Regions from separate parts of the Rhizobium sp. FG96 genome, predicted to be linked through region 1. Evidence: predicted binding sites of a transcription regulator. Region 1 holds the regulator's gene; each other region holds the start of a gene.
What was found. Region 1 encodes PhoB, which activates phosphate uptake and scavenging genes when phosphate is short. Its sites were predicted from a motif close to TGTCATNNANCTGTCAT; they were not measured.
Positions count from the first base shown of each region.

Region 2: ACODR6_RS10345 (NAD-glutamate dehydrogenase) is a predicted target of PhoB. The motif match lies at 3,525-3,541, and genes of this name have one in related genera.
Region 3: ppk2 (polyphosphate kinase 2) is a predicted target of PhoB. The motif match lies at 2,822-2,838, and genes of this name have one in related genera.

Region 1 is NZ_JBMDIL010000006.1:385,750-392,151, forward strand. Features, by position in the region: gene pstC (phosphate ABC transporter permease subunit PstC) at 1-211, shown strand, start outside; gene pstA (phosphate ABC transporter permease PstA) at 208-1,530, shown strand; gene pstB (phosphate ABC transporter ATP-binding protein PstB) at 1,545-2,360, shown strand; gene phoU (phosphate signaling complex protein PhoU) at 2,405-3,118, shown strand; gene phoB (phosphate regulon transcriptional regulator PhoB) at 3,152-3,835, shown strand; gene ACODR6_RS14990 (GcrA family cell cycle regulator) at 3,920-4,453, opposite strand; gene ACODR6_RS14995 (aspartate aminotransferase family protein) at 4,880-6,079, shown strand; gene argF (ornithine carbamoyltransferase) at 6,119-6,402, shown strand, end outside.
Region 2 is NZ_JBMDIL010000004.1:386,037-392,438, reverse strand. Features, by position in the region: gene ACODR6_RS10345 (NAD-glutamate dehydrogenase) at 1-3,315, opposite strand, end outside; gene pdxY (pyridoxal kinase PdxY) at 3,593-4,471, shown strand; gene ACODR6_RS10335 (carbonic anhydrase) at 4,534-5,175, shown strand; gene ACODR6_RS10330 (GGDEF domain-containing protein) at 5,267-6,402, shown strand, end outside.
Region 3 is NZ_JBMDIL010000003.1:381,406-387,807, reverse strand. Features, by position in the region: gene cysW (sulfate ABC transporter permease subunit CysW) at 1-734, shown strand, start outside; gene ACODR6_RS08055 (sulfate/molybdate ABC transporter ATP-binding protein) at 745-1,788, shown strand; gene ppk2 (polyphosphate kinase 2) at 1,867-2,781, opposite strand; gene ACODR6_RS08045 (inorganic phosphate transporter) at 2,945-4,546, shown strand; gene ACODR6_RS08040 (ABC-F family ATP-binding cassette domain-containing protein) at 4,630-6,252, shown strand; gene ACODR6_RS08035 (metallophosphoesterase) at 6,249-6,402, opposite strand, start outside.

The sequences.
Region 1 (6,402 bases):
CGGTGTTGCCGCCCGCATGCAGATCAATCCTTTCGAGCCGATGACCACCGTGACGGTCAAGATCGTCAACCAGCTGACGGGTGACCTTGAGTTCACCTCGCCGCAGACGCTCGTCGCCTTCGCGCTCGGCATCACGCTCTTCTTGATCACGCTTTGCCTCAATATCTACGCGCTCTACATCGTGCGCAAATACCGGGAGCAGTACGAATGACGAATATCGCTTCTCCGGTTTCCGGCACTCTCGTATCCAAGGCGCCTGCGCGCCGCGACATCGGCATCAAGCGCCGCTATGCCGCCGAACGCCGCTTCCAGGCTTACGGCATGGCCGCTATCGCTTTCGGCTTGATCTTCCTGGTCATCCTGCTGTCGACGGTCATCCGTCAGGGCTACACGGCCTTCCAGCAGACCGCGATCTCGCTGCCGATCGAGTTCACTGAAAAGACGATCGATCCGGGCAACAAGCGCGCGACCGATCCGTCCGTCCTGATCGCCGCCAATTACGGCGCCCTGCTGCGTGACGCCATCGTCAAGCAGCTCAACATCAACGCATCGAGCCGTCCCGACGTGCGTGATGCATCGGCGATGCTCTCCAAGGGCGCTCCGATCCAGCTGCGCGACATGGTCGTCGCCGACCCGTCGATCATCGGCAAGACGATCAACGTTACGGTTCTCGCCGACGCCAATGTCGACAGCGCCAACAAGGGCCAGATCGATCTGAGCGTCGATGAGAAGAACCGCAAGGTCAACGACAAGCAGGTTGGCTGGATGAACGAACTGAAGTCGAGCGGCGCTCTCTTCAAGCAGTTCAACACGGGCCTCTTCGTCAACGGCAATTCCAGCCGTCCTGAAGCCGCCGGCCTCGGCGTTGCCCTCATCGGCTCGCTCTATCTGATGGCGATCGTTCTTGTGCTGTCGCTGCCGATCGGTGTCGCCGCCTCGATCTATCTCGAGGAATTCGCGCCGAAGAACCGGCTGACGGATCTCATCGAGGTCAACATCAACAACCTGGCTGCGGTTCCCTCGATCGTCTACGGTCTGCTCGGTCTCTCAGTGTTCATCAACTTCATGGGCATGCCGCGCTCGGCCTCGCTGGTCGGCGGTCTGGTGCTCACGCTGATGACGCTGCCGACGATCATCATCGCGACGCGTGCGGCTCTTCGCGCCGTCCCGCCGTCGATCCGCGCGGCCGCTCTCGGTCTCGGCGCCTCGAAGATGCAGATGGTGTTCCACCATGTGCTGCCGCTCGCCATGCCGGGCATCCTGACCGGCACCATCATCGGCCTGGCGCACGCGCTCGGCGAAACCGCGCCGCTCTTGCTGATCGGCATGGTCGCCTTCGTCGCCAATGCACCGGCCACGCCTCTCGACCCGTCCACCGCCCTCCCAGTCCAGGTCTACATGTGGGCCAACGAAGCCGAACGCGCCTTCGTGGAACGTACGTCGGGTGCCATTATCGTCCTCCTCCTGTTCCTGATCGTCATGAACCTCGGAGCCATCCTCTTGCGCCGTCGCTTTGAGCGCCGCTGGTAAACGGAGTAGAAACAATGAACATGTTGACCGAAGCAGCAGTTGAAAAGGCTCTGGACCAGAAAATGAACAGCATTCCCTACAAGATGATCGGCCAGGACGTTTCCGTCTATTACGGCGAAAAGCGCGCCCTCTTCGACGTCAAGCTGAACATCCGCGAAAACACCGTCACGGCGCTCATCGGCCCGTCCGGCTGCGGCAAGTCCACCTTCCTGCGCAGCCTGAACCGCATGAACGACACGATCGACAATTGCCGCGTCACCGGTAAGATCACGCTCGATGGCGACGATATCTACGATCCGGATATCGACGTCGTCGAACTGCGCGCCCGCGTCGGCATGGTGTTCCAGAAGCCGAACCCGTTCCCGAAGTCGATCTATGAGAACGTCGCTTACGGCCCGCGCATCCATGGTCTCGCTAAGACCAAGGCCGACATGGACCAGATCGTCGAGACCAGCCTGCAGCGCGCCGGCCTCTGGAACGAGGTCAAGGACCGCGTTCATGAATCCGGCACCGGCCTCTCCGGCGGTCAGCAGCAGCGCCTCTGCATCGCCCGCGCCGTTGCAGTCTCGCCTGAAGTCATCCTGATGGACGAGCCGTGCTCGGCACTCGATCCGATCGCCACGGCAAAGGTCGAGGAACTGATCCACGAGCTGCGCGAAGCCTACACGATCGTCATCGTCACGCACTCCATGCAGCAGGCCGCCCGCGTTTCGCAGCGCACGGCCATGTTCCACCTCGGCAACCTCGTCGAGGAGAACGACACCGACAAGATGTTCACCAATCCGGACGATCCGCGCACCCAGGATTACATCATGGGCCGCTTCGGCTGATCTTTGGCGTCACGACCCCCGATAGACACTCAAGGACTTTCCCCATGGCATCGACACATATTTTTTCTGCGTATGACGAAGACCTGAAGTTCCTCTCGCGCCGCATTTCCGAAATGGGCGGCCTGGCCGAGCAGATGGTTTCCGACGCTGTCCGCGCCCTCGTCAACGGCGACGCGGCGCTGGCGCAGAAGGTCATCTCCGACGACGTGATCCTCGATCACGCCGAGCGCGAGATCAACGACAAGGCGATCGTCACCATCGCCCGCCGCCAGCCGATGGCGTCGGACCTGCGCGAGATCATGGGTTCGATCCGCATTGCCGCAGACCTCGAGCGCGTCGGCGACCTCGGCAAGAACACCGCAAAGCGCGTCATCGCCGTGCAGAGCACCGGCGTTCCGCGCAAGCTCGCCCGTGGCCTGGAGCATCTCTCCGAGCTCGCGCTCGTCCAGCTGAAGGAGGTGCTCGACGTCTACACGACGCGCGCTGCCGACAAGGCGAAGTCGATCCGCGAGCGCGACGAGGAAATCGACGCGATGTACACGTCGCTGTTCCGCGAGCTCCTGACCTACATGATGGAAGATCCGCGCAACATCACCAGCTGCACGCACCTGCTCTTCTGCGCCAAGAACATCGAGCGCATCGGCGACCACGCCACCAACATTGCTGAAACCATCTACTACATGGCGACCGGCGCTCAGCCGGAAGGCGAGCGTCCGAAGGACGACACCGCCAACACCGTCGGCGCGGTAACGGAATAATCATCCGGACCGGGCCTCAGGAGACAGAATAGAATGATCCCGAGAGTTGCAGTCGTTGAAGACGAAGAAGCACTGAGCGTGCTTCTTCGCTACAATCTCGAAGCCGAAGGTTTCGAAGTCGATACCATCCTGCGCGGCGACGAGGCGGAAATCCGCCTTCAGGAGCGCACGCCGGACCTTCTTATCCTCGATTGGATGCTGCCTGGCGTATCAGGCATCGAGCTCTGCCGCCGGCTGCGCATGCGCCCGGAGACCGAGCGTCTGCCGATCATCATGCTGACGGCGCGCGGCGAGGAAAGCGAGCGCGTTCGCGGCCTGTCGACCGGCGCGGACGACTATGTCGTGAAGCCGTTCTCGACGCCCGAGCTCGTTGCCCGCGTCAAGGCGATGCTGCGCCGCGCCAAGCCGGAAGTTCTCTCGACCGTGCTGAAGTGCGGCGATATCGAACTCGACCGCGAAACGCACCGCGTTCACCGCAAGACCCGCGAAGTCCGTCTCGGACCGACCGAGTTCCGCCTCCTGGAGTTCCTTATGTCGTCGCCGGGCCGCGTCTTCTCGCGCTCGCAACTGCTCGACGGCGTCTGGGGTCACGACATCTATGTCGACGAGCGTACCGTCGACGTCCATGTCGGTCGCCTGCGCAAGGCGCTCAACTTCTCGAACATGCAGGATGTCATCCGCACCGTCCGCGGTGCCGGTTATTCCATGGAAGCCTGAGTGATCAAGGAGGCTACGGCCTCCTGACATGCAGATACAAAAAAACGGGCCGAAAGGCCCGTTTTTCGTTTGTCTTTACCCGGCTCAGTTTGCCCGGGCTGCGGCCCTGCGGCGATCATTGACCGGCTGGTAAGCCAGGCGCTGGTGATAGGTGCAGTAGGGCGAAGAATCCGGGCTTTCGCAGCCGCAGAAATGGAAATCGTCCTTCAGCGGATCGCCGACCGGCCACTTGCAGGTGCGCTCGGTCAGTTCCGTCAGGCCGAGACGGCGGGAGATCGGCACGACAACGTTGGAAGCCGGACGATATTCCATCTCCTCCATGACGTCGATTTCGATCTCTTCCTTCAGCATCGTTGCGCCCTGCGGGCGGGCAACGGTGCGGGTCGTCATGCGCGATGCGTAGTTCGGAGCGCGCGGTGCCGAAGTCGTGCGCTTCGGAGCCCGTGCCGCCGTCGCATTGCCGCCGGCCTTGGCACGGCCCGGCAGTGCCAGACGGTGAACCTTGCCGATAACGGCATTCCGGCTTACGCCTCCAAGTTGCGCCGCGATCTGGCTCGCGCTCAACCCTTCGGACCACAGTTTCTTGAGTTTCTCGACCCGCTCGTCTGTCCAGTTCATGCCCTGTGTCTCCGCCGTTTAAGCGTTGTGAAGGCAGAATCCTTCACCGTTTGCCCCGGATGAATCCGACACAAGAAACGCTTGACTAATTTTGGTGACTAGTTCCGCCGCATGCAGTCTAGTAATTGAGTTTTAACCTAGTGTGAGGCTGACTCCGTGACAAGAGTCGCGGGAATCCGGATGAATCGAATTTCAAGTTTTCCCCAACTTGCTTCCCCACAGAGTCATTTCTGCAACATTAGCTGTTGATGAAACGCGACATCGCTTGAGCGTCACCCAGAAGCCACGAAAGCCGTAGTTTTGTTGACATTGCAGTGCGAAAAGTAAATAGTGCACAGCGCCGCCGAGAGGCGGCATTTTTAATTTTTCGGACCTGGTTTTTTAGCCGGAGTCCGGTTGCCCATAACGCTGACAGGAGACCGCGCCATGGCTGAAGCCGCGCCGCTATATGATACCTATTCTCGTGCCCCTCTGCGGTTCGAGCGAGGTGAGGGCGTCTGGCTGATTACCGAGACCGGCGAGCGATATCTGGATTTTGGCGCGGGCGTTGCCGTGACCGCTGTCGGCCACAGCCATCCGCATGTTGTCGATGCCCTGAAGGCGCAGGCCGAGAAGGTCTGGCACCTCTCCAACATCTACGAGATCCCAGGCCAGGAAAAGCTCGCGACGAGGCTGACGGAAGCGACTTTCGCCGACAAGGTGTTCTTCACCAACTCGGGTGCGGAAGCCCTGGAATGCGCGATCAAGACCGCGCGCCGCTACCAGTATTCGAAGGGCCATCCGGAGCGCTTCCATATCATCACCTTCGAAGGCGCCTTCCATGGCCGTACGCTGGCGACGATCGCCGCCGGCGGCCAGGAGAAGTATCTCGAAGGCTTCGGTCCGAAGACCCCCGGTTTCGACCAGGTGCCTTTCGGCGATGTCGAAGCCGTCCGCGCGGCGATCACCGACGCAACGGCAGGCATTCTGATCGAGCCCGTACAGGGTGAGGGTGGTATCCGCCCGGCGACCGTCGAGTTCATGAAGGCGCTGCGCCAGCTCTGCGATGAGCATGGCCTGCTGCTGATCCTCGACGAAGTGCAGACCGGCGTTGGCCGTACCGGCAAGTTCTTCGCTTATGAATGGTCCGGCGTTAGCCCCGACATCATGGCTGTTGCCAAGGGCATCGGCGGCGGTTTCCCGCTCGGCGCCTGCCTTGCGACGGCTGAGGCGGCCTCCGGCATGAAGGCCGGCACGCACGGCTCGACCTATGGCGGCAATCCGCTTGCCATGGCCGTTGGCAGTGCCGTTCTCGATATCGTGCTCGCCGATGGCTTCCTGCAGCACGTCCGCGACGTGTCGCTGGTCTTCCGCCAGGGCCTGGCGTCGCTGAAGGATCGCTATCCTGACGTGATCGAGGATATCCGCGGCGAAGGCCTGCTGCTCGGCATCAAGGCCGCCGTTCCCTCGAGCGAACTCCTGGCTGCGATCCGCGGCGCGCATCTGCTGGGTGTCCCGGCGGGCGATAACGTCATCCGTCTCCTGCCGCCTCTGGTGGTGACTGCGGAAGAAGCCCGCGAAGGCCTCGTACGCATCGAGCAGGCCGCTGAGAGCATTCGCGCAGCCAAGGCCAAGAAGACGGCTTGAACGGATAGATGCCTTACGAGGCAAACAGGTAAGGACGACATGGCTTCCCCCAAACACTTCCTCGATCTCTCGGCGGTCAGCTCCGCCGATCTGCGCGTCATCATGAATGATGCGATCTCGCGCAAGCAGGCTTTCAAGGCAGGCGCCGGCGACAAGCCGCTCGCCGGCAAGATGCTGGCGATGATCTTCGAAAAGCCGTCCACACGTACCCGCGTCTCCTTCGATGTCGGCATGCGCCAGCTCGGCGGCGAGACACTGTTCCTCTCGGGCACCGAAATGCAGCTCGGCCGCGCCGAGACGATCGGCGACACCGCGAAGGTCCT
Region 2 (6,402 bases), on a different contig from region 1:
GTTGGCGCGATCGCCGACTTCGGTGTCGGTTTCGGCCGCGGCTTTTACATAGGTACCGATGCCGCCGAACCAGAGCAGGTCGACCGGGCTCTTGAGGATCGCGGTCATGATCTCGAACGGTGTCGCCACGGACTTGTCGATGCCGATCGCAGCGACAGCTTCAGGCGTCAGGGTTACCGACTTTGCGGCACGGGAGATGATCATCGCGCCCTTCGACAGAACCGACTTGTCGAAATCCTGCCAGCTGGAGCGCGCGAGATTGAACAGGCGCTGACGCTCGGCGAGCGTCTTCTCCATATCCGGATCGGGATCGATGAAGATGTCGCGGTGGTCGAAGGCGGCGAGCAGCCGGATCTTCGGAGAGAGCAGCATGCCGTTGCCGAAGACGTCGCCCGACATGTCGCCGACGCCGGCGACGGTGAAGGGCGTCGCCTGGATGTCGATATCCATTTCGCGGAAGTGGCGCTTCACGGTCTCCCAGGCACCACGGGCGGTGATGCCCATCTTCTTGTGGTCGTAACCGGCCGAGCCGCCCGAGGCAAAGGCGTCGTCCAGCCAGAAGCCGGCTTCCTGCGCCAGCGCGTTGGCCGTGTCGGAGAAGGTCGCGGTGCCCTTGTCGGCGGCGACGACGAAATAGGGGTCGTCGCCATCGATGCGAACCGTGTTGGCCGGCGGCACGATATCGGCGCCGGAGATGTTGTCGGTAATCGACAGCAGCGTGCGGATATAGGTCTTGTAGGCTTCGCGGCCGGCGTTGAAGATCTCGTCGCGGCTGCCGCCGACCGGGAGCTTCTTCGGATAGAAGCCGCCCTTGGCACCGACGGGGACGATGACGGCGTTCTTGACCTGCTGTGCCTTCACGAGACCCAGCACTTCCGTGCGATAATCCTCGGCGCGGTCGGACCAGCGCAGGCCGCCACGGGCGACCTTGCCGAAGCGCAGGTGAACACCCTCGACCTCGACGCCGTAGACGAAGATTTCGCGGAAGGGCAGCGGCTGCGGCAGGCCATCGACCAGATGCGGGTCGAGCTTGAAGGCGAGCATCGCCTTGGTCGAGCCATCCTCGTTGCGCTGGAAATAGTTGGTGCGCAGCGTGGCGTCGACAACGTTGATATAGCGGCGCAGGATGCGGTCGTCGTCGAGGCTCGGAACGTTGGCGAGCGCCGTTTCGATCGACTGGTGCAGATCGGCAAGCTTCTTCAGCCGCGGCTTCTCGGCGACCGCCGGATCCATGGTTTCATGGAAGAGGCGGAAGATCGCTGCTGCGATATCAGGATATTTGTCGAGCGTAGCGGCGATATAATCCTGCGAATAGGCAATGCCCGCCTGGCGCAGATAGCGCGCGTAGGCACGCAGCACGTTGGTTTCGCGGGCGGAGAGGGCCGCCGAGAGGATCAGGCGGTTGAAGCTGTCATTGTCGATCGTGCCATTGAAGGCGGCAACGAAAGCTTCTTCCAGCGGCGCGCCGAAGCGGCCGAGATCGATGTCGGCGCCGCTGCGGGCTTCGAGCTCCATATCGTGCAGCACGACGATGCTGGTGGCGCCATCGGCAGCGGGGACTTCGATATCGAAAGTCCTTTCGCTGAGCACGTTGAAGCCGAGATTTTCAAGCAGCGGAACACGGCGCGAGAGCGGCAGCTGCTCGCCACTGTGGAAGATCTTCAGGGACAGGATGCGTCCGCGCTCATTGTCGTCGCGGTAATAGAACTCGATGCGGATCGGTTCGCCGGCTGCGCATGCGCTGATATCTGGAAGATCGCCGACGGCTTCATCCGGCGAGAAAGCTTCCTGGAAGGCGTTACTGACGCCGATCCGGGGTGCCTTCGGGCCTGCCAGCATCTCGAAGCGGCTGTCCCAGCGGGCGGTGATCGCCCGGATCGCTTCCTCAAGCTTGGCCTGGGGAATGCGCGGCGTCTTGCCGCCGGAGCGGCCGATGATGAAGTGGACGCGGGCGACGCCGCCTTCCGGGAAGGCCGGATAATAGGCGGAAACGCGGCCGTCATAGACGGTCTTCAGGTAAGTGCCGATCTTCTCGCGGACGATCGAGTCATATTCTTCGCGCGGCACATAGATGATGACGGAGACGAAGCGGTCGAAATGGTCGATGCGCGGCAGGACGCGCACGCGCGGCCTGTCGGCGAGGTCGTTGATCTGCTCGGCAAAGCTCGACAGCAGCGTCGTGTCGATCTGGAAGAGATCGTCGCGCGGATAGGATTCCAGCGTGTTGTCGAGCATGCGGCCGGAGTGGCTCATCGGGTCGAAGCCGAAATGCTCCTTCACCTTGGCGATCTTCGAGCGGATCAGCGGGATCTCGGACGCCCAGGACGTATAGGCCGTCGATGTGAAGAGGCCGACGATGCGGAGTTCGCCAGTGACGTTGCCATCCTTGTCGAAACGCTTGACGCCGACATAGTCCATATAGGCGCGGCGGTGGACCACCGATTTGACGTTGGCCTTGGTGACGATCAGGAAATCCGGACCGTCGAGGAAGGCGAGGATCTCGGGCGTCGTCGTCACCGCATCCTTGCCGGTGCGCAGGACGAGAACGTCGGGATTGGAGAGAATACCGAGGCCGGTGCCCTTGTCGCGCTCCACCTTGGCGCCGGCGCCCTTGCCGGAATAGACGTATTCGCGCATGCCGAGGAAGGTGAAGTTCTCATCGCGCAGCCAGGTCAGGAAGGCGAGTGCTTCGTCGCGGTCTGCCTTCTTGCGGCTGGAGCCATGTTCACGCAGCTCGTCGATCGCCGTATCGAGCTTGGACAGCATCGGCTTCCAGTCGGAAACCGCCTGATCGACCTGCTCCAGCACCGTCTTGATGCGCTTCTGCAGGTCGGCGGCCTGGGCCGATGTCAGCGGCGAAATATGGATCTGGATATGGCTGACGCGCTTTGCCGGATCGCTCGGCTCATCGGCCGAATACAGCTCAGGAGCCTTGCCGTCTTCGAGGACCAGAATGGGGTGAACCGCCATGAAGAGATCGCGGTAGGTGCTGGTCACCTCGCCCATCACGGACTCGTAGAGGAAGGGCATGTTGTGGTCGGTGATCGTCAGAACCGATACGGCAATGCCCGCGGGCTCGACATCCGCGATGGTGTCGATGCTGACGCGCGGCGTCTTGCCGTTCCAGGCCTGTAATTCGCGGGCGGAATGGACCGCCGACAGCGCGAGCATCTCTGGGGTGTAGCGGTCGAGATCGTCGCCGCTGGCGCGGCTGAAGAGAATTTCGGGCTCAAGAAATTTGTCGCCGGTCGCGGCCGCGATCTTCTTGGCGCTCCCGATCTGCTTTTCACGTTTCGGATTTTGTCTTACGGCCATTTCAGATGCTCCCCCCGAGTCGGTCGGTTTTGGGCAAAATATCAGAAGAGTTATCGAAAAAATCTCTAAAAGAGGCGGTTTGACGGCAGCTTTCGTTCATTTTCGCCCCTGTTTGGATCACTTTCCGGAAGAATTGACGCTTATCTCGAATAGCTAAAATAAGTCGTCTCCGGTTTTCTCCGTCCGCTTCGCGACCTTTCCACGCAGAGATGAAGAACGGTTGACAGCTGTGGCGCAAAAAGGGGATCAACGGCGCATCGGGTTCAGGACCATCATCATGCCAGAAAATACCGCTGCCGGAACGGTTATCGTCATCTCCAGTCACGTCGTTCGTGGTTCGGTCGGCAATCGCGCCGCCGTCTTCGCGCTTGAAACGCTCGGACATCAGGTCTGGGCTCTTCCGACGGTGGTTTTGCCCTGGCATCCCGGGCATGGCCGCTCCACACGGCTGACCTTTGCCGAAGCCGACTTCGATGCGGCGATCGATGACCTGATCCGCGCGCCCTGGGTGGGCGAGGTGAAGGCGTTGCTGTCAGGCTATTTCGGCAATGCGGCGCAGGCCAAGTCGGTGGCCCGGCTGGTCAGCTCGCTGCGGCAGGGCAATCCGGATCTTCTCTACGTCTGTGACCCCGTCATGGGCGATCTCGGCGGGCTCTATGTCCCGCAGGCAACGGCTGAAGCGATCCGCGACCACCTGATCCCGCTTGCCTCGCTCGCGACACCCAACCGCTACGAGCTCGCCTGGATGGCCGGCGCACCGCTCGATGACAACAATGCCGTCATGGAGGCGGCGTTGTCGCTCGGCCCGTCACGCATGCTGGTCACCTCGGCTGTTCCGATGATGAGCGGCGGGATCGGCAATCTCTATCTTTCCGGACGCCACGCGCTGCTTGCCGAGCATCGGGCGATCGACAATCCGCCGAATGGGCTCGGAGACCTCCTGGCTGCGCTCTTCATGTCACGGTTGCTCTCGGGCATGGATGACGAGAAAGCGCTGCAGCTGGCGACGGCCAGCGTCTATGAAGTGCTTGCTCGCGCCGTCAAACGCGGAAGCGACGAATTGACGCTTGCGAGTGATGCTTCCAGTCTCGCCACGCCGATGGCCATGGTGCAGATGAGCCGCCTCATGCATCCGGCGCAGCGGCGCAAGCAATAGCAACGACTCATTTTGCACTGCAGCAGTTGATCTTGCCCGCGCCAAGCGGTAATCGAAATGTCATGCAGCGTTTTCCTGGATCACTTCTCGACGGTTATCGCAACTTCATGAGCGGGCGCTATGCCGATGCGCGCGACCGCTACAAGACGCTTGCGGAAAACGGGCAGAGCCCAACCACGCTCGTCATCGCCTGCTGCGACTCCCGCGCGGCTCCGGAGTTGATCTTCGATGCCGGCCCGGGCGAGCTCTTCGTCATCCGGAACGTCGCCAATCTCGTGCCGCCCTATGAGCCGGACGGGCATTTCCATGCGACTTCGGCTGCCCTCGAATTTGCCGTACAGGCCCTCAAGGTCACCGATATCGTCGTCATCGGCCATGGCCGTTGCGGTGGTATCCGCGCTGCACTCGATCCGAGCTCAGAACCGCTCTCGCCGGGCGATTTTATCGGCCGCTGGATGTCGCTCGTCAAGGATGCCGCCGAGCAGATCGGCAGCAACGACGTTATGACCCAGACCGAGCGCCAGACGGCGCTCGAGCGTGTCTCGATCCGCAACTCGATCAACAATCTCAGGACCTTCCCCGAGGTCAAGGCGCTGGAAAAAGAGGGCAAGATCGCCCTTCACGGCGCTTGGTTCGACATCTCGACCGGCGAATTGTGGGTCATGGATGCCGAAACGCGCGATTTCATCCGCCCTGACGTATAGGCCTTCGCATATAGGTTTATGGGTTCTTTAGGGAATCCCGCTAGAATTTCATCGAAACACGTCTTCAACCTGCGGATTGCGGCGGCTTTCGATGAAGTTCGAAACGACCAACAAGATCATTCTCGCGGCCATCCTGCTGCCTTTCATCTTCATGATCGCCGAAGGCGTTCTGGTCGTACGCACGTCGTTCCGCCAGTATGTTTCGCTGGAAAAAGACTATCGTTTCGCTGATGTTCTGGCGCGCGGTGGCTCGATCGCGGCGAACGAGATCCTCGGCGAGACCGTTGCGACCAGGCAGTATCTCACCCATCCCGGTACCGACAATGCGGTCAGCATGCAGCAGAGCCGCGCGCGGCTCGATGAGGAGCGCCGGAAATTCCAGATGAGCCTGCCCTCGGCAGGCATGCTCGATGGCAATCTCCAGAACGAACTCTCCGATCTCGCACTTGCCTATAGCCGTATCATTTCGATCCGCGCCGCTGTCGACCGCGGATATTATGCCGGGGGCGATCCGGGCTATGTCTATTGGCAGGCAGCGCTGAAGCAGCTTGATGTCGTCGATGCGCTATCGCCGCTGATCCAGGATCCTGTCTTGTTGGAAAAATCGAACGAGCTGATGGGTATCCTGCTGACCTATTACGGTGAGCGGCTGCTAACATTCATCGGCACGCGTCACCTGAGCGAGCACGGCTATTCGCTGCGCTCCAGCGACCTCTATGTGCAGGGCAAGATGATGCAGGCCGAGGGTATGGACCATATGGTCTTCCACTCGACGTCCCCGCTCGTCACGTCGATCACTGATTACATGAAACTGCCGCAGCAGGTTCGTGCCGACGCGGTGACCGATGCGATCCTGACCCGCGAAGCGCGGCCTCCGCTGGAGGTCCGCAACGATTGGGCGGCGGCGCAGGCTGACCGCATTGCTTTCCTCAAGGAGAAGATCACCGAGGCGACTGCGGACATCCATCGCACCGGCGAAACGCTGGCGCAGCGCTCGCATCTGCATGTGATGCTGGTTTTTGTGCTCTGCGGCGGCTTGCTGCTGCTTGCTGGCGTTGTCGCGACATTGGCGACCAAGGGTCTCGGGATGATCTCGCGGCTGACACGGGAGCGTGAGGTTTTGGTCGGTGAGCTTCGCAGTGCGGCGCAGACGGATCTTCTGACCGGGCTTTATAACCGCCGTGGCTTCGAGGCGGCTGCAGCTGCCCTCTTCGAGCAGGCCAAAAG
Region 3 (6,402 bases), on a different contig from region 1:
TCGAAGCCTTCCGCAAGGGCATCGTCGCCTTTTTCGAGGCGCTGCAGGATACGGAAACCTTCTCGGCGATCCGGCTGACGCTGATCGTCGCCGGCATCAGCGTGCCGCTGAACCTCGTCTTCGGCGTCGCCGCCGCCTGGGCGATCGCCAAGTTCGAGTTCAAGGGCAAGGCGTTCCTGACGACGCTGATCGACCTGCCCTTCTCGGTCTCGCCGGTTATTTCGGGCCTGGTCTTCGTGCTGCTGTTCGGCGCCAATACTTATCTCGGCAAATGGCTCGATGCCCACAGCATCAAGATCCTCTTCGCCGTTCCGGGCCTGGTGCTCGCCACCATGTTTGTCACCTTTCCCTTCGTTGCCCGCGAGCTGATCCCGCTGATGCAGGAACAGGGGACAGCGGATGAAGAGGCGGCGCTGTCGCTCGGCGCCAGCGGCTGGCAGACCTTCTGGCATGTCACGCTGCCGAACATCAAATGGGGTCTGCTCTACGGCGTGCTGCTCTGCAACGCGCGCGCCATGGGCGAATTCGGCGCCGTCTCGGTCGTCTCCGGCCATATCCGTGGCCAGACCAACACCATGCCGCTGCAGGTGGAAATCCTCTATAACGAGTATAATTTCACCGGCGCTTTCGCCGTCGCGACCCTGCTTGCCCTGCTTGCCCTTGTGACCCTTGTTTTGAAGACGCTGCTCGAAATGCGATACAGCGCGGAAATCGCCGCCAGCCGGCGGCACTGAAGGATTGAGAATGGAAGTTCGCGTTCAAAACATACGCAAGGAATTCGACCGGTTTCCGGCGCTCCACGACGTTTCGCTCGATATCCGCTCGGGCGAGCTGATCGCGCTGCTCGGCCCTTCCGGTTCCGGCAAGACGACATTGCTTCGCCTGATCGCAGGCCTCGAAAGCCCGACCGACGGCAAGGTGTTCTTCGGCGACGAAGATGCCTCGAAGAAGACCGTACAGCAGCGCAATATCGGCTTCGTCTTCCAGCATTACGCGCTGTTCCGCCACATGACGGTGCTCGACAATGTCGCCTTCGGCCTCAAGGTCCGCAGCGGCGCGCGCCGTCCGCCGAAGGCCGAGATCCGCAAGCGGGCGCTCGAGCTGCTCGACCTCGTGCAGCTTTCCGGCCTTGAGAAGCGTTATCCGGCGCAGCTATCCGGCGGCCAGCGCCAGCGCGTAGCGCTCGCCCGCGCCATGGCGGTCGAGCCGAACGTGCTGCTGCTCGACGAGCCCTTCGGCGCGCTCGACGCCCAGGTTCGCAAGGACCTGCGCAAATGGCTTCGCGAAATCCATGACCGCACCGGCCATACGACCGTCTTCGTCACCCACGACCAGGACGAGGCGATGGAACTCGCCGACCGCGTCGTCGTCATGAGCCAGGGTGCGATCGAGCAGGTCGGCACGCCGGATGAAGTCTACGACCGGCCAAACTCACCCTTCGTCTTCGGCTTCGTCGGCCAGTCCAACTGTCTGAACGTAAAGATCGCCAATGGCGACATTCTGTTCGAGGGCCGCACGCTCGGCCTGAAGGCGGATGGGGAGCCTGATGGCGAGGCCCAGCTCTACTTCCGCCCGCACGACATCGAACTGCTGGACGCAAATCGCGGCGGCATTCCCGGCAAGCTGGCCTCCAGCCGCCGCGTTGCCGGAACACGGCATATCGAAATCGATATCGGTACCGCGCATCAGCATATCGAGCTGGAAGTTCCGCCCTCGCACACCGAGGTCCTCGACAGCAAGCATATCGCTTTCCGGCCGACGCGCTGGAAGCTGTTCCGGAAGGACTGACCCCTCTACGCCGTCATGCTCGGGCTTGTCGCGAGCATCCGCAACGGCTGCGGGCGGCAAGACCGCCCGCTCTCACATTCAATAGACTTCCGGAACATACATGTCCGGCGGAACCGGAACGCGCGAGTAATCGTCGTGACGTACGCGCGGCGGCAGGACGATGTGATCCTTCGGCACGTCCTCATAGGGGATCTGCTTCAAGAGGTGGTTGATCATGTTGAGGCGGGCGCGCTTCTTGTCGACGGCCTGAACGACCCACCACGGCGCCTCGGGGATGTGGGTATATTCCAGCATCTCTTCCTTGGCCTTGGTGTATTCTTCCCAATGCACGCGGCTTTCGAGGTCCATCGGCGACAGCTTCCACTGCTTCAGCGGATCCTGGATGCGCATGCGGAAGCGGAACTCCTGCTCCTCGTCGGTGATCGAGAACCAGTATTTGACGAGGATGATGCCGGAGCGCACCAGCATGCGCTCGAATTCCGGAACCGAACGGAAGAACTCGTCGAGTTCATCCTTGGTGCAGAAACCCATCACACGCTCGACGCCGGCACGGTTGTACCAGCTGCGGTCGAAGAGCGCCATTTCGCCTGCCGACGGCAGATGCGGGACATAGCGCTGGAAATACCACTGGTTCCGCTCACGCTCGGTCGGCGCCGGAAGTGCGACGACGCGGCAGACGCGCGGGTTCAGACGCTGCGTGACACGCTTGATGGCACCGCCCTTGCCGGCTGAATCGCGGCCTTCGAAAAGCACGACGACCTTCAGCTTCTTGTGCTGCACCCAGTCCTGCAGCTTCACCAGCTCGTGCTGGAGACGGAAGAGCTCGCGGAAATAGGTCTTGCGGTCGAGCACATCCTCAAGGCCGCCAGGCATGTTTTCGGCGACCAGCTCGTCGAGCCGGTCCTCCTCCATCTGCATTTCCAGTTCCTCGTCGAAACTGTCTGCAATCTCATCCTTGATGCGGCGGAGCTGGTCGATTTCTTCCTGAGTCATGGTCCTGTCCCTCTGATCGGCGCCACATCAACAGGGTTTGACGACAGTAATGTGACAATGCGAGCCGCGCGAGGAAGGCCGCCGGAGATACCGCAAAGTTCTGTCACGCAAGGTTCACGGGGCGGACGTAGTTTTGGTTGCTTTTCCATGAAAGGACAAGGACATGGCTGATATTGCCCCCGATCACCTGTTGCCTGAGTCCGGTAAGCACCCGCTGCATTCGTCGAGTGCAGGCAAGTGGTTCGTGCCGGTCTTTATCGTCATTCTTCTCTGCGGCCTTGGATATGTCGCCTATGCGCTCGGCCGCGATCTGACCGAAGCCTCCGCGGTTCCGTGGATCCTGCTTGGCCTTGCGCTGCTAATTGCGCTCGGCTTCGAGTTCGTCAACGGCTTCCATGATACAGCTAACGCCGTCGCCACCGTTATCTACACGCGCTCGATGCCCGCCGAGCTCGCCGTCATCTGGTCCGGCTTCTTCAATTTCTTGGGCGTGCTGACATCGACGGGCGCCGTGGCCTTCGGGATTCTGGCACTCCTGCCGGTCGAGCTCATCCTGCAGGTCGGCTCGGGATCGGGCCTTGCGATGGTCTTTGCGCTGTTGATCGCCGCGATCTTCTGGAACCTCGGCACCTGGTATCTCGGCCTGCCCTCCTCCAGCTCGCACACGCTCGTTGGCTCGATCATCGGCGTCGGCCTCGCCAACCAGTTTCTCGCCCCGGCGGGAAGCGCGACCAGCGGCGTCGACTGGTCGCAGGCGACCAATATCGGCCTGTCGCTGCTGATTTCTCCGCTGATCGGCTTCGCTCTCTCGGCCGTGCTTCTCCTCGTCATGAAGTTCCTTGTGCGCAAGAAGGAGCTCTATGAGGAGCCGAAGGGCAACCAGCCACCGCCGCTCTGGATCCGGGCAATCCTGATCTTCACCTGCACGGGCGTGAGCTTCGCCCATGGCTCCAACGACGGGCAGAAGGGCATGGGCCTGATCATGCTCATCCTGATCGGCCTCGTGCCGACGGCCTTCGCGCTGAACCGGACGCCCGATGTCAACTACCTCGAAGCCTACAAGCAGGCCTCGGCCCAGGTCGAAACCGCGCTCGGCAAATATGTAAAGCCGGGCGTGACTGTGACCGACTACAAGGCCGAGGTCAGCAATGCGGTGAAGACCAAGACGTGGACGGACGCGACGACGCCTGCCCTGCAGCAATATATCCACCAGACGAGCGCCGAAGTCGCCGGTTTCCCGACGGTCGAGGCCGTTCCGACCAACATCGTCGGTAACGTTCGCAACGACATCTATCTCATCGGTGAATCGCTGAAGCTGATCGACAAGCAGAAGCTGCTGCCAATGGATGCCGCCGATCTGCAGGCTGTCACCAACTACCACAAGGCCGTCGACAACGCGACGAAGTTCATCCCGCTCTGGGTCAAGGTCGCCGTCGCACTCGCCCTCGGCCTCGGCACCATGGTCGGCTGGAAGCGCATCGTCGTCACCGTCGGCGAGAAGATCGGCAAGACGCATTTGACCTATGGCCAGGGCGCCGCCGCCGAAGTCGTCGCCATGGTCACGATCGGCGCGGCAGACCATCTCGGCCTGCCGGTCTCGACGACGCATGTGCTCTCATCCGGCGTTGCCGGGACGATGGCGGCCAACGGTTCCGGCCTGCAATGGTCGACCGTCCGCAACATGCTGATGGCATGGGTGCTGACGCTGCCGGCCTCGATCGCCATCGCCTTCGTGCTCTTCATCATCCTTCGCCAGGTCTTCTAAGGCTCCTGACGAAGGAAAACCGCGACAAATGCTGCGGCGCATGATAAGCGCGCCGCAGCTTCTTATCAGGTACCCGCTTTCCCATGATCCGCATCGAAAATATCAGCAAGCAGAACAGCCACCGCATTCTCTATCTCGAGGCATCCGCCGCGCTCAACAAGGGCGAGAAGATCGGCCTCGTCGGCCCGAACGGCGCCGGCAAGACGACGCTGTTCCGCATGATCACCGGCGACGAGACGCCGGATGAAGGCCAGATCTCCGTCGAGAAGGGCATGACCGTCGGCTATTTCAACCAGGATGTCGGCGAGATGTCCGGCCGCAGCGCCGTTGCCGAAGTCATGGAAGGCGCCGGCCCCGTCAGCGAAGTCGCCGCCGAACTGCGCGATCTCGAAGCCGCCATGTCCGACCCCGACCGCATGGACGAGATGGACGCGATCATCGAGCGCTACGGCGAAGTGCAGGCCCGCTACGAAGAGCTCGACGGCTACGCGCTGGAAGGCCGCGCCCGCGAAGTGCTGGACGGTCTGAGCTTCACCCAGGAAATGATGGACGGCGATGTCGGCAAGTTGTCCGGCGGCTGGAAAATGCGCGTGGCGCTCGCCCGCATCCTGCTGATGCGCCCGGACGTGATGCTGCTCGACGAACCGTCGAACCATCTCGATCTCGAAAGCCTGATCTGGCTCGAAGACTTCCTGAAGAATTTCGACGGCGCGCTGCTGATGACCTCGCACGACCGCGAATTCCTCAACCGCATCGTCACCAAGATCATCGAAATCGACGCCGGTTCGCTCAACAGCTACTCGGGCGACTACGCCTTCTACGAAAACCAGCGGGCGCAGAACGAGAAGCAGCAGCAGGCGCAGTTCGAGCGCCAGCAGGCGATGCTCGCCAAGGAAATCAAGTTCATCGAGCGCTTCAAGGCCCGCGCGTCACACGCAGCGCAAGTGCAGAGCCGCGTCAAGAAGCTCGACAAGATCGAACGCGTCGAGCCGCCGCGCCGCCGCCAGACCGTCGCCTTCGAATTCCTGCCCGCACCGCGCTCGGGCGAAGACGTCATCAACATCAAGAACGTTCACAAGAAATACGGCAGCCGCAGTATCTATGAAGGCCTGGACTTCATGGTCCGCCGCAAGGAGCGCTGGTGCATCATGGGCGTCAACGGCGCCGGCAAATCGACGCTCCTGAAGCTCGTTGCCGGTTCGACTGACCCCGATCAGGGCAGCGTCGCGCTCGGCGCCAGCGTCAAGATGGGCTATTTCGCCCAGCACGCCATGGACCTGCTCGATGGCGAGCGCACGGTCCTCGAATGGCTGGAGGATTCCTTCCCGCTCGCCGGCCAGGCACCGCTTCGCGCGTTGGCAGGCTGCTTCGGCTTCTCGGGTGACGATGTCGAGAAGAAGTGCCGCGTGCTCTCGGGCGGCGAAAAGGCCCGCCTGGTCATGGCCAAGATGCTGTTCGACCCGCCGAACCTGCTGGTCCTCGACGAACCGACCAACCACCTCGACCTCGACACCAAGGAAATGCTGATCAAGGCGCTCGCCGATTACGAAGGCACCATGCTCTTCGTCTCGCACGACCGCCACTTCCTGGCAGCACTCTCCAACCGCGTGCTGGAACTGACCCCTGACGGCATCCACCAGTATGGCGGCGGCTATACCGAGTATGTCGAGCGCACCGGCCAGGAAGCGCCGGGTCTGCGGAGCTAATTTCGCGCTCGGAGCGAGATCGTGTGGTGGCGCAAATGCCCGCGATAGATCTCGCAGATCGCAAAGGAGGGAGCGTCGGTCAGCGCAGGCGTTGGCCTGCCCTCAAGCAGAAGCGGATTGGGCTCGCAGAGCGAGCCGCAGATGTGAACT